DNA from 3 places in the Mycobacterium sp. NGS33 genome. Region 1 is predicted to be linked to each of the others. Evidence: predicted binding sites of a transcription regulator. Region 1 holds the regulator's gene; each other region holds the start of a gene.
The links. The regulator LexA, encoded in region 1, represses DNA repair genes until DNA is damaged. The targets are predictions, from matches to a motif close to CGAACANNTGTTCG.
Positions count from the first base shown of each region.

Region 2: a site for LexA is predicted at 1,077-1,090, ahead of ruvC (crossover junction endodeoxyribonuclease RuvC). Genes of this name have one in related genera too.
Region 3: a site for LexA is predicted at 2,499-2,512, ahead of cofD (2-phospho-L-lactate transferase). Genes of this name have one in related genera too.

Region 1 covers NZ_JCALDN010000025.1:25,388-28,547, forward strand. The annotation lists gene AC5Y5B_RS23730 (LGFP repeat-containing protein) at 1-1,416, shown strand, start outside; gene lexA (transcriptional repressor LexA) at 1,429-2,127, opposite strand; gene AC5Y5B_RS23740 (LysM peptidoglycan-binding domain-containing protein) at 2,421-2,915, shown strand; gene nrdR (transcriptional regulator NrdR) at 3,014-3,160, shown strand, end outside.
Region 2 covers NZ_JCALDN010000022.1:42,009-45,168, reverse strand. The annotation lists gene ruvA (Holliday junction branch migration protein RuvA) at 1-507, opposite strand, end outside; gene ruvC (crossover junction endodeoxyribonuclease RuvC) at 504-1,058, opposite strand; gene AC5Y5B_RS22810 (DUF4178 domain-containing protein) at 1,240-1,851, shown strand; gene AC5Y5B_RS22805 (DUF2617 family protein) at 1,869-2,366, shown strand; gene AC5Y5B_RS22800 (DUF4247 domain-containing protein) at 2,363-2,794, shown strand; gene AC5Y5B_RS22795 (DUF350 domain-containing protein) at 2,821-3,160, shown strand, end outside.
Region 3 covers NZ_JCALDN010000019.1:45,915-49,074, forward strand. The annotation lists gene AC5Y5B_RS21700 (coenzyme F420-0:L-glutamate ligase) at 1-1,225, opposite strand, end outside; gene cofD (2-phospho-L-lactate transferase) at 1,222-2,223, opposite strand; gene AC5Y5B_RS21710 (WhiB family transcriptional regulator) at 2,615-2,953, shown strand; gene AC5Y5B_RS21715 (metallopeptidase family protein) at 3,009-3,160, opposite strand, start outside.

The DNA.
Region 1 (3,160 bases):
CCGGCCACCGGCGCGAACGCCGTCGAGAGCGACATTCTGGCCAAATACGAGTCGCTGGGCGGCCCGGTCGGCAGCGACCTCGGATTTCCCACCACCAACGAAACCGACGGCGGCATAGGATCTTCCAGCAAAATCTGCACCTTCTCCGCCGCCGACAAGCCGGTCATCTTCTGGACGTCGGACCACGGCGCGTTCGTCATCCGCGGGGCGATGAAGGCGGCGTGGGACAAGCTGCGCGCCCCCGCCGGCAAGCTGGGCGCGCCGGTGGGCGACCAGGCCGTGAACGGCGACGTGGTTTCGCAGCAGTTCACCGGCGGCAAGATCTCGTGGAACCGGGCCAAGAACACGTTCAGCACGGAGCCGTCCAACCTGGCGCCGCTCCTGTCCGGCCTGCAAGTGTCGGGTCAGAACCAGCCGAGCAACTCGGCCATGCCGGCGCACGCCAAGAAGTTCACCTGGCACTGGTGGTGGCTGATGGCCGCCATCCCGGTACTGGTGCTGCTCGTGTTGCTGGTCTGGGTGCTGTTCGTCTGGCGCCGGCGCCGGCCCGAACAGGCCGACGCCGTGGGTTATGCGCCCGACCAGGGCCGGGACTTCGGCTACGACGCCGGCGACCCCTGGGGGCACGACGATTCCGACCACGACGCCGAGGCGTTCGCGCTCAGCGCGCCGGCCGAACCGGCGCCGGATGCCGGGCGGGTCAGCTGGCAGCGCCAGGCTCCCGCCGAGAGTGAATACGGGTTCGAGGAGGAAGACCCCGACGCCGTCGACACCGACTCCATCCCCGTCGTCTCCGGCGAGATGCTGTCGGAGGCCGACTATCCCGCCGCCCAGGTCGACTACGCCGACTACGCCGACGAGGTTCCCGAGCTCGCCGAGCCCGACACCGCGGACGACGCCGCCTACGCCGACGCCGACGACCTCGACGCCGGGTACGCGCAGGAGGCCTACCCGGACGACGAATACCTTGACCTCGCGGTGCCCCGCACCCCGCCCGACACCGACGCCGTGACCGGCGCCCTGGACACGGCCGAGCCCGAGGACGACTACCTCGACCTCGCCACGCCCGAGCCCGAGGCCGAGGCCGAGCCGGCGGAGGACCGGGGAGCCGACGTGGCAGACGCGGTGGTCGCCGGAGCGGTCGCGGCCGGGGCGCCGGCGCGAAGCGGACGGCACGCCGCCGCCGACGACGAGGACGGCTCGGACAATGGTCTGGCGGGCCCGGACGGCCGGCCCACGATCCACCTGCCGCTCGACGACCCGTACCAGGCGCCCGAGGGATATCCGATCAAGGCCAGCGCCCGGTACGGGCTGTATTACACGCCGGGCAGCGACCTGTATCAGGACACGCTCGCCGAACTCTGGCTGTCGAGCGAAGAAGTCGCGCTGGCCAACGGTTTCACCCGCGCCGACTGACGCGGCGGGGCGTCAGACCTTGCGGATGACGGTGACGACCTTGCCGAGCACGCTGGCGTCGTTGCCGGGGATGGGGTCGAACGCCGGGTTGTGCGGCATCAGCCAGACCTGACCGCCGGCGCGCTTGAACGTCTTGACGGTGGCTTCGCCGTCGAGCATCGCCGCGACGATGTCGCCGTTGTCGGCGACGTTCTGCTGACGCACCACCACCCAGTCGCCGTCACAGATCGCGGCGTCGACCATCGAATCACCGACCACCTTGAGCAGGAAAAGCGTTCCCTCGCCGACCAATTCGCGTGGCAGGGGAAAGACATCCTCGACGGCCTCCTCGGCCAGGATCGGTCCACCGGCCGCGATGCGCCCGAGCACCGGGACAAACGTGGGTTCGGGCAGGGCATCCGAGCCGGCCACCTCGGTGGCGGGCGCCGTCACGTCGTCGTCGATCCCGCGGACATCGACCGCCCGGGGGCGGTTGGGGTCGCGCCGCAGGTATCCCTTGCGCTCCAGGGTGCGCAGCTGGTGCGCCACCGATGACGTCGACGTCAGGCCGACGGCGTCGCCGATCTCGCGGATGCTCGGCGGGTAGCCGCGGCTGGTGACCGAGGCGCGGATGACATTCAGAATGGTGCGCTGACGCTCGGTCAGCGAGGGATCCACGGAGTGCAACCGGCCTTCGGGGCCGGCCGAGGAAATGTCGTTGCTGTCGCCCATGGCAATGAATGTAGCCGCCACTCGAACAAGAATCAAACATGTGTTCGAGTGGCGTGTCGCGCCGTCGCGGGCGGCGACGGAAAAGGCGCAAAGTCGGGTGAATCACAAATGTGTAACTCTTCGGGTTATCGGGTATTTGGGCCTCGTGACAGTGGTAAAGGCCGACGAACTTGTCGGTGGTGTGATCTAGCGTTTGCTCGTGCGACACGCTTCGCTCAAATGTTCGGGTTTCGAACACACAAGCGATTAGAGTCGAACACACGAGCGAGAGCTAGTTGACCGGAGGAACGAAGATGACAGTCATCCACACGCCTGCGCCGCGTATCAGCAGTCTTCGGCGCCCGATCAACGGACCCGTGCAGGGTGCTCGGTATGGACGCGACGGTCTGACCCGATCCCGCAGGCCGGCGCCGGCGCGCCCGGCGGGCGCGGCGACGCGCTATTACGGCACCGGGGTGGCAATGTCGGTCGCCCCGCACCGCCGGCGCGCGACCACCTGGGCGTCGACCATCGGGCTGGCGTTGGCCGCCGGGGCGATCACGCTGTGGCTGGGGCTCGTCGCGAACGTCGGCCAGGTGCTCAACGGCGACTCCACCAACAACGCGGCCCACATTCCCGACCGGCTGGCCGTCGTCCGCGTCGACGCGGGGGAGTCGCTGCAGGACTTCGCGCACCGGGTCGCGCCCGAGGCGCCGACCACTCAGGTCGCCGACCGCATCCGCGAACTCAACGATCTGCACTCGCCCAACCTGATGGCGGGTCAGACCCTCATCGCTCCGGTCGGCTGACAACCGTTGTGCGAAAACGGCTCTGTTAGCCATGCAGATCGGCGCGCGGGTACGCTCAAAGTTCTGCGGTTGTTCGTCGGCACGGTGAAGGAGCGGTCATGCACTGTCCGTTCTGCCGTCATCCCGACTCCCGGGTGATCGACTCGCGCGAAACCGATGAAGGCCAGGCCATCCGGCGGCGCCGATCCTGTCCCGAGTGCGGACGGCGTTTCAGCACCGTGGAGACCGCTGTCCTGGCGGTGGTC
Region 2 (3,160 bases), on a different contig from region 1:
GGCCTGCTTGGCGGCGAACCCGAGCCCCACCAGCGCCTCCACCACCGGACCGCGGACGGCGTGGCCGTTGAGCGCCGCGCCCGGCGACGCTCCCCCGGGGGCCGCGCCGGCGCCGACCTTGTCGCGCAGTTCCAGCACCATGCGTTCGGCGCTGCGCTTACCGATGCCGGGCACCCGGGTGAGCGCGGTGACGTCGCCGTCGTGCAGCGCCTGGCGCAGCGCCCCGGCGTCGTGCACCGCCAGAGTCGCCATCGCCAGCCGGGGCCCCACCCCGGACACCGACAGCAGCGTCAGGAACAGGTCGCGGGTCTCGGTGTCGGTGAAGCCGTACAGGGTCATCGAGTCCTCGCGGACGATCATCGCGGTGATCAGCCGCGCCTCGGTCCCGGCGCGCAAGGTGGACAGCGTCGACGGGGTCGCGTTCACCCGGTAGCCGACGCCGGCGGCCTCGATCACCACATGATCGAGCGCCACCTCGAGGACCTCGCCGCGCACCGAGGCGATCATCGCGCGGCCTTCAGCTTGGCCTTGTATTTCTCGCGCTGCTCGGCGGCCATCGCCTCGGCCGCGGCCATCCGGGCGAGCATCGGTGCCCGCCAGCAATGACAAATCGCCAGGGCCAGCGCGTCGGCGGCATCGGCCGGTGACGGTTTGGCTTGCAGCGCAAGGATTCTGGTGACCATCGCGGTGACTTGCGCCTTGTCGGCGGCGCCGTTGCCGGTGACCGCGGCCTTGACCTCGCTGGGGGTGTGGAAGTGCACGTCGATGCCGCGTTTGGCCGCCGCCAGTGCGACCACGCCGCCGGCCTGGGCGGTGCCCATCACCGTCGACACGTTCAGTTGGGAGAACACCCGCTCGACCGCCACGACGTCCGGTTGGTGGGTGGACAGCCAGTGCTCGACGGCATCGCTGATTTTGAGCAGCCGCTCGGCGAGCGGCGCGTCCGACGGCGTGCGCACCACGTCGACGTCCAGCGCCACGACCGTGCGACCACGCCCGCTTTCCACGACCGACAGACCGCATCGGGTCAGGCCGGGATCGACGCCCATCACCCGCATTACCCGCTCCCACCTAGTAGAACAGCTGTTCGATACCCTAGCGGCCGGCGCCGACGGTCCCGGGTAGGACACGCGGCGGCCGCCGCCGATTCCCGGCGCGACGTTACGGCGCCGAACCCGCGAAAAAGCTGTTAGCTTTAGCCCACGTTCGCTCGAGACAGGTGGCAACGAAGGGGTTGGCGTGGGATCTCTGCTGGTCATGATCGCCGTGGTGCTCTTCATCGCGTCCATCGTGGTGTTGGTGGTGGCTTTGCGGCGACCCAAGCAGCCGGCCCAGCGGGCCGGGCGGCAGGATCCGCTCGCCTCCGACGCGATGCCGCAGTTCGGGCCGCGCCAGCTCGGGCCCGGCGCGATCGTCAGCTACGGCGGCACCGACTACATCGTGCGCGGCTCGGTCACCTTCCGCGAGGGCCCCTTCGTGTGGTGGGAACACCTGCTGGAGGGTGGCGACCAGCCGCTCTGGTTCAGCGTCGAGGAGGACGACGGCCGGCTGGAACTCGCGCTGTGGGTGACCCGCAAGGACGTGCCGCTGCGGCCCGGCGACCCCTACGTCGTCGACGGCGTGATGTTCCACGAGTCCGAACGCGGCCGCGCCTCCTACACCACCGAGGGCACCACCGGCCTGCCGGCCGGCGGCGAGATGGAATTCGTCGACTGCACCAACGACGACGAGTCGGCGCTGCTCTCGTTCGAGCGCTGGGCCCCGGACATGCCCTGGGAGGTCTCGACGGGCAAGTCCGTCTCACCGGGCGAAATCACCGTCTATTCGGCGCCCCCGCCCAGCCCGGCGTAGCGCAGAAGGTCTCCTCGGTGCCCCTTCATCAGCTCACCGTGACCCCGGCCGACGTATCCGGCGAACGGCTCGGACTCGCACTCAACGCGCCCGTGCCCACGCCGCTGGTCAGCTGCCGGCTGGACCACCCCGGCGGCGGCGCGGCGCTCCTGCTCGGGGTGCTCGGCGCCTCCCACGTCGTCGCGGTGGAGCGCGCGTTCTCGGAGGAAATCTCCTGCACCGCACGCAATCTCGGCGCCGACCTGCCCGAGCGCACGGACGCGCCCGGCTATTGCCTGCGGTCGCGCACCGACACCCACGACGAGGCGAGCTTTCGCCGCCTCGCACAGGACCTCCGCGACCGGTGCGCCCGGCGGACGGGCTGGCTCGGCGGCACGTTCCCCGGCGATGACGCCGCGCTCACCGTGCTGGCAGCCGCACCCGACGGCGCCGGCTGGCGCTGGCAGACCTGGCACCTCTACCCGGGGCGTGGTGGCGGAACGGTGGTCCACACGGCCAGCCGGTGGCGCCCGTGAGCCGCAACCGCCTGTTCGTGATCGCCGGTGTGCTCGGCGCCGCCGGCGTGACGTGCCTGATCTTCGGAATCATCTTGCTGCAGAAGAACATTGCGTCCTATGTCGCCGGCCACTATCACGAGTACGCCCGCGACGTGAACGGGACTCGTTACCAGTGCTCCGGGTCGCCCGACCAGGTGGCCGACACCCTCGCCGACTATGCAGCACCGGACGCGCGAGCCGACAACGGCAAAACCGAATACCTGCGCTACAACAACAACATCGTGATCGTCGGCCCCGACGGCACTTACCCCTGCAGCATTCGCGTCGAACCGCTGAGCGCCGGATACAGCCACGGCGCGTTCATCTTCCTCGGCCCCGGATTTTCCCCGGGATCCCCGTCGGGCGGTGCCGGAGGCACCCCCGGCGGCCCCGGCGGAACCAAGTGACTCCCACCACCGCAAAGGAGAGCACCATGTACCTCGCCGTCGAGATCGGCACCGTCGACCTCAATCCCGTGCTGAAGGGTGCGGTCGCCACCATCCTGTATTTCGGAGTCGGCATGGCCGTCCTGCTGGTCGGGTTCTACGCGGTCGACGTGCTGACCCCCGGCAAGCTGCGCCAGCTGGTGTTCATCGACCGCCGGCCCAACGCGGTCGTGGTCGCCGGCGCGATGTACATCGCCCTGACGGTCGTGATCATCACCGCGATCGTCAACAGCTACAGCCAGCTGGGCCAGGGCCTGCTCGGGGTGGCGGTGTACGGGTTGATGGGCGTGATCCTGCTGGGCTTCGCGCTGTTGACCATGCACCTGC
Region 3 (3,160 bases), on a different contig from region 1:
GGTCGGCGGCGAAGATCGTCGACCCGATCCAGCAGCTGCCCACCCCGCGCACCGCCAGGGCGACCAGCAGGGCCTGCACGGCCGCACCGACCGCCACGGTGAACATGGTGTGCTCGGCGCCGGTGCGCTCGGCGTCGGGATAGGAGTGGGCGCCGTCGGGCACCAGGAACGGGATGACGACTTCGGGCGCGTCGTAGAGGATCTGGCCGCGCGCCACCCGGCGATCGATCGAGTCCGCGGGCCGGCCGTCACCGGCGAGGTCGGCGCGCCACTTGTCCTTCATGCGGTCCAGCAGCCGGGTCCGGGTGGCCGGGGTCCGCAGCCAGACGAACCGCACCGGGCGGGTGTGGTGGGGAGCCGGCGCGGTCAGGGCCTCGGCGACGGCGGCCTCCAGCAGGTCCGCCGGCACCGGCTCGGCGCTGAACCGGCGCACCGAGCGGCGCAGCAGCTGCGCCTCGCGCCGGCCCATGTCGAGGGCCTCGGCGGTGCCGAGCCAGAACAGGTCCTCGGTGCCCGGCCGCAACAACCGCCGCGCCGTCGACCCGTCGTCGGTCACCGCCAGGCCGCGCACCACCGCCACGGGCATCGCGGTCAGTTTGCCCTTGACCAGATCGGCGGCCGCGGCGATCTCGTCGGCGATCGCCACCTCGGTGACCAGCAGCTCGTTGCCGTGCTGGTCGACGGCCCCCGAATAGCCGTGCAGCACAGCCAGTCCCGCCGCGCCCACGGCCGCGTCCGTCTGGCCGTTGCGCCAGGCGCGGCCCATCGTGTCGGTGATGACGACGGCGACCTCGACCCCGAGCCGCTCGCGCAGCGCGGTCCGCAGCGCCGCGGCGCTGCCGTCGGGGTCGACCGGCAGCAGCGCGAGTTCGTCGCGCCCGACGTTGGATCCGTCCACGCCGGCGGCGGCCTGCACCAGGCCGATCCGGTTCTCGGTGATCAGGGTCCGGCCCTTGCGGGCCAGCACCCGGACGGCTTCGTCGTCGACCAGCTTGCGTCGCAGTCGGTCGCGCTCCTCGGGGTCGCGCGGCGCCGGCACCAGCCGGCCCTCGCATTTGGACACTGCCTTGCTGGTGACCACCACGACGTCGCCGTCGCGCAGCCACGGCGCGGCCGCGGCGAGGGCCGCACCTAGATCGTCGCCGGGCCGGAATTCGGGCAGCCCGGCCACGGGCAGGATTTCGATCGCTGCGGCGGCGCCGTGCTCGCCCGGCGGTGTCGTCACGGGCTCACCCCCGCCAGGTCCAGCCCGGCGCGGACCATCTCGGCGGTCGCCTTCGGGTCGGTCATCACCAGCGGCACCGAGCGCACGGCCACGCCGTCGATGTCGGCGCGGTCGTCCTCGCTCACCAGCCAGCCGTCCAGGATGCCGGTGTCGCGGCGCGCGCCGTAATGGCGGCCGACCGCTTCGGCGGTGGATTCGACCCCGATCACCGACAGGCAGGCATCGGCCATGCCGCGCAAGGGCTTTCCGCCGATGATCGGGGAGTAGCCGACGATCGGGGCGCGCGCGGCGCGCAACGCGCCGCGGATGCCGGGGACGGCCAGGATGGCGCCGACGCTCACGACCGGGTTCGACGGCGCCAGCAGGATGACGTCGGCGTCCGCGATGGCCGCCGTGGCATCGGTTGTGGCGGCCGCCTTTTCGGCGCCGACGAACGCGAAGCTGTGGGTGGGCACCTGGGCGCGGTAGCGCACCCACCACTCCTGAAAGTGGATGGCCCGCCGGCTGCCGTCGTCGGGATCGGTTATCACCACGTGGGTCTCGCAGCGGTCGTCGCTGGCGGGCAGCAGCCGCGCGCCGGGCTGCCAGCGGTCGCACAGCGCGGTGGTGATCTGTGAGAGGGGATAGCCGGCGTTAAGCATCTGGGTGCGGACCAGGTGGGTGCCCAGGTCCCGGTCGCCGAGTCCGAACCAGTCCGGCTGCACCCCGTAGCGCGCCAATTCCTCTTTGGCGTGCCAGGTTTCGTTGCGGTGCCCCCACCCTCGCTCCGGATCTACACCTCCACCTAAGGTGTACATGCAGGTGTCCAAATCGGGGCAGACTCGCAGTCCGTGGATCCAGGCGTCATCGCCAATGTTGACGATGGCCTTCAGTTCGTGGCTGCCGGGTTCCGGGTCCGGATGCCGTTGCGTTTGAAACTGACCGAGCCCGAACAGCTGTTGAACACCCAGCAGGAAGCGGGCGCCGCCAACCCCACCGACCAGAACGGTGACCTTCACATTGCACGACAGTACTGCCCGGCGAGCGCGCCGTGGCGGGCCCGTCGGGGGTGCCTCAAAGTTGCGGTTCCCCACCGCTTGTGGCAACTCGTGGGAAAGTTGAGGGCTGTGTGATCAACACGCCGAAGGCCCAAAACAACAGAAACGCCGAAATTCGATCACGAGATGGTATGGAAATGCGCCGAAGTGCTTGACCCGGCAGATCAACCCGTGTCTAATCACAACAGTGTCATTTCCCGGTTGGCCGGCCGACTCCGGTGTCGCAGACCGAGATTCGATCACTTGTTCGAATTGGCTGTTACATCAGAACAGTGGGAAACCAATGAATCTCTCTCTCAATCCAGCTGAGGAGGCGGACGACCGTATGTCTTACGAAACGTTTCGAAGCGCTATGGCGAGCACGCCGCACACCGACATCGACCCGGCACTGGACCGCCCCGCTCGGCCCCATTTGACCGTGGTCCCTGACGCCCCAATCGCTTTCGAGCCCGAGCCCATGCCCGAGCCGGCCGCCGATCAGTGGCAGGACCGCGCGCTGTGCGCCCAGACCGACCCCGAGGCCTTCTTCCCGGAAAAGGGTGGTTCCACCCGCGAGGCAAAGAAAATCTGCCTGGGTTGCGAGGTCCGTCATGAATGCCTCGAGTACGCCCTCGAGCACGACGAGCGCTTCGGAATCTGGGGCGGTTTGTCCGAACGCGAGCGCCGCCGCCTCAAGCGCGGCATAATCTGACGCACGCTGCTCGCACCGCGCGCGCAGCGCTCGAACGCTCGGCGCGCCAGGAAAGTTATTCGTCGTCGATCGTCGGATCGATGACCGACGGCTCAACGTCGAGGTAGATGGCGACCTGAGCCACTAGGATTTCGTGCAGCAGGTCGCCGAGCTCGATGGTGTCCTTCGCTCGTCGTTCAATCGGCTTGCGGAACAACACAATTCGCG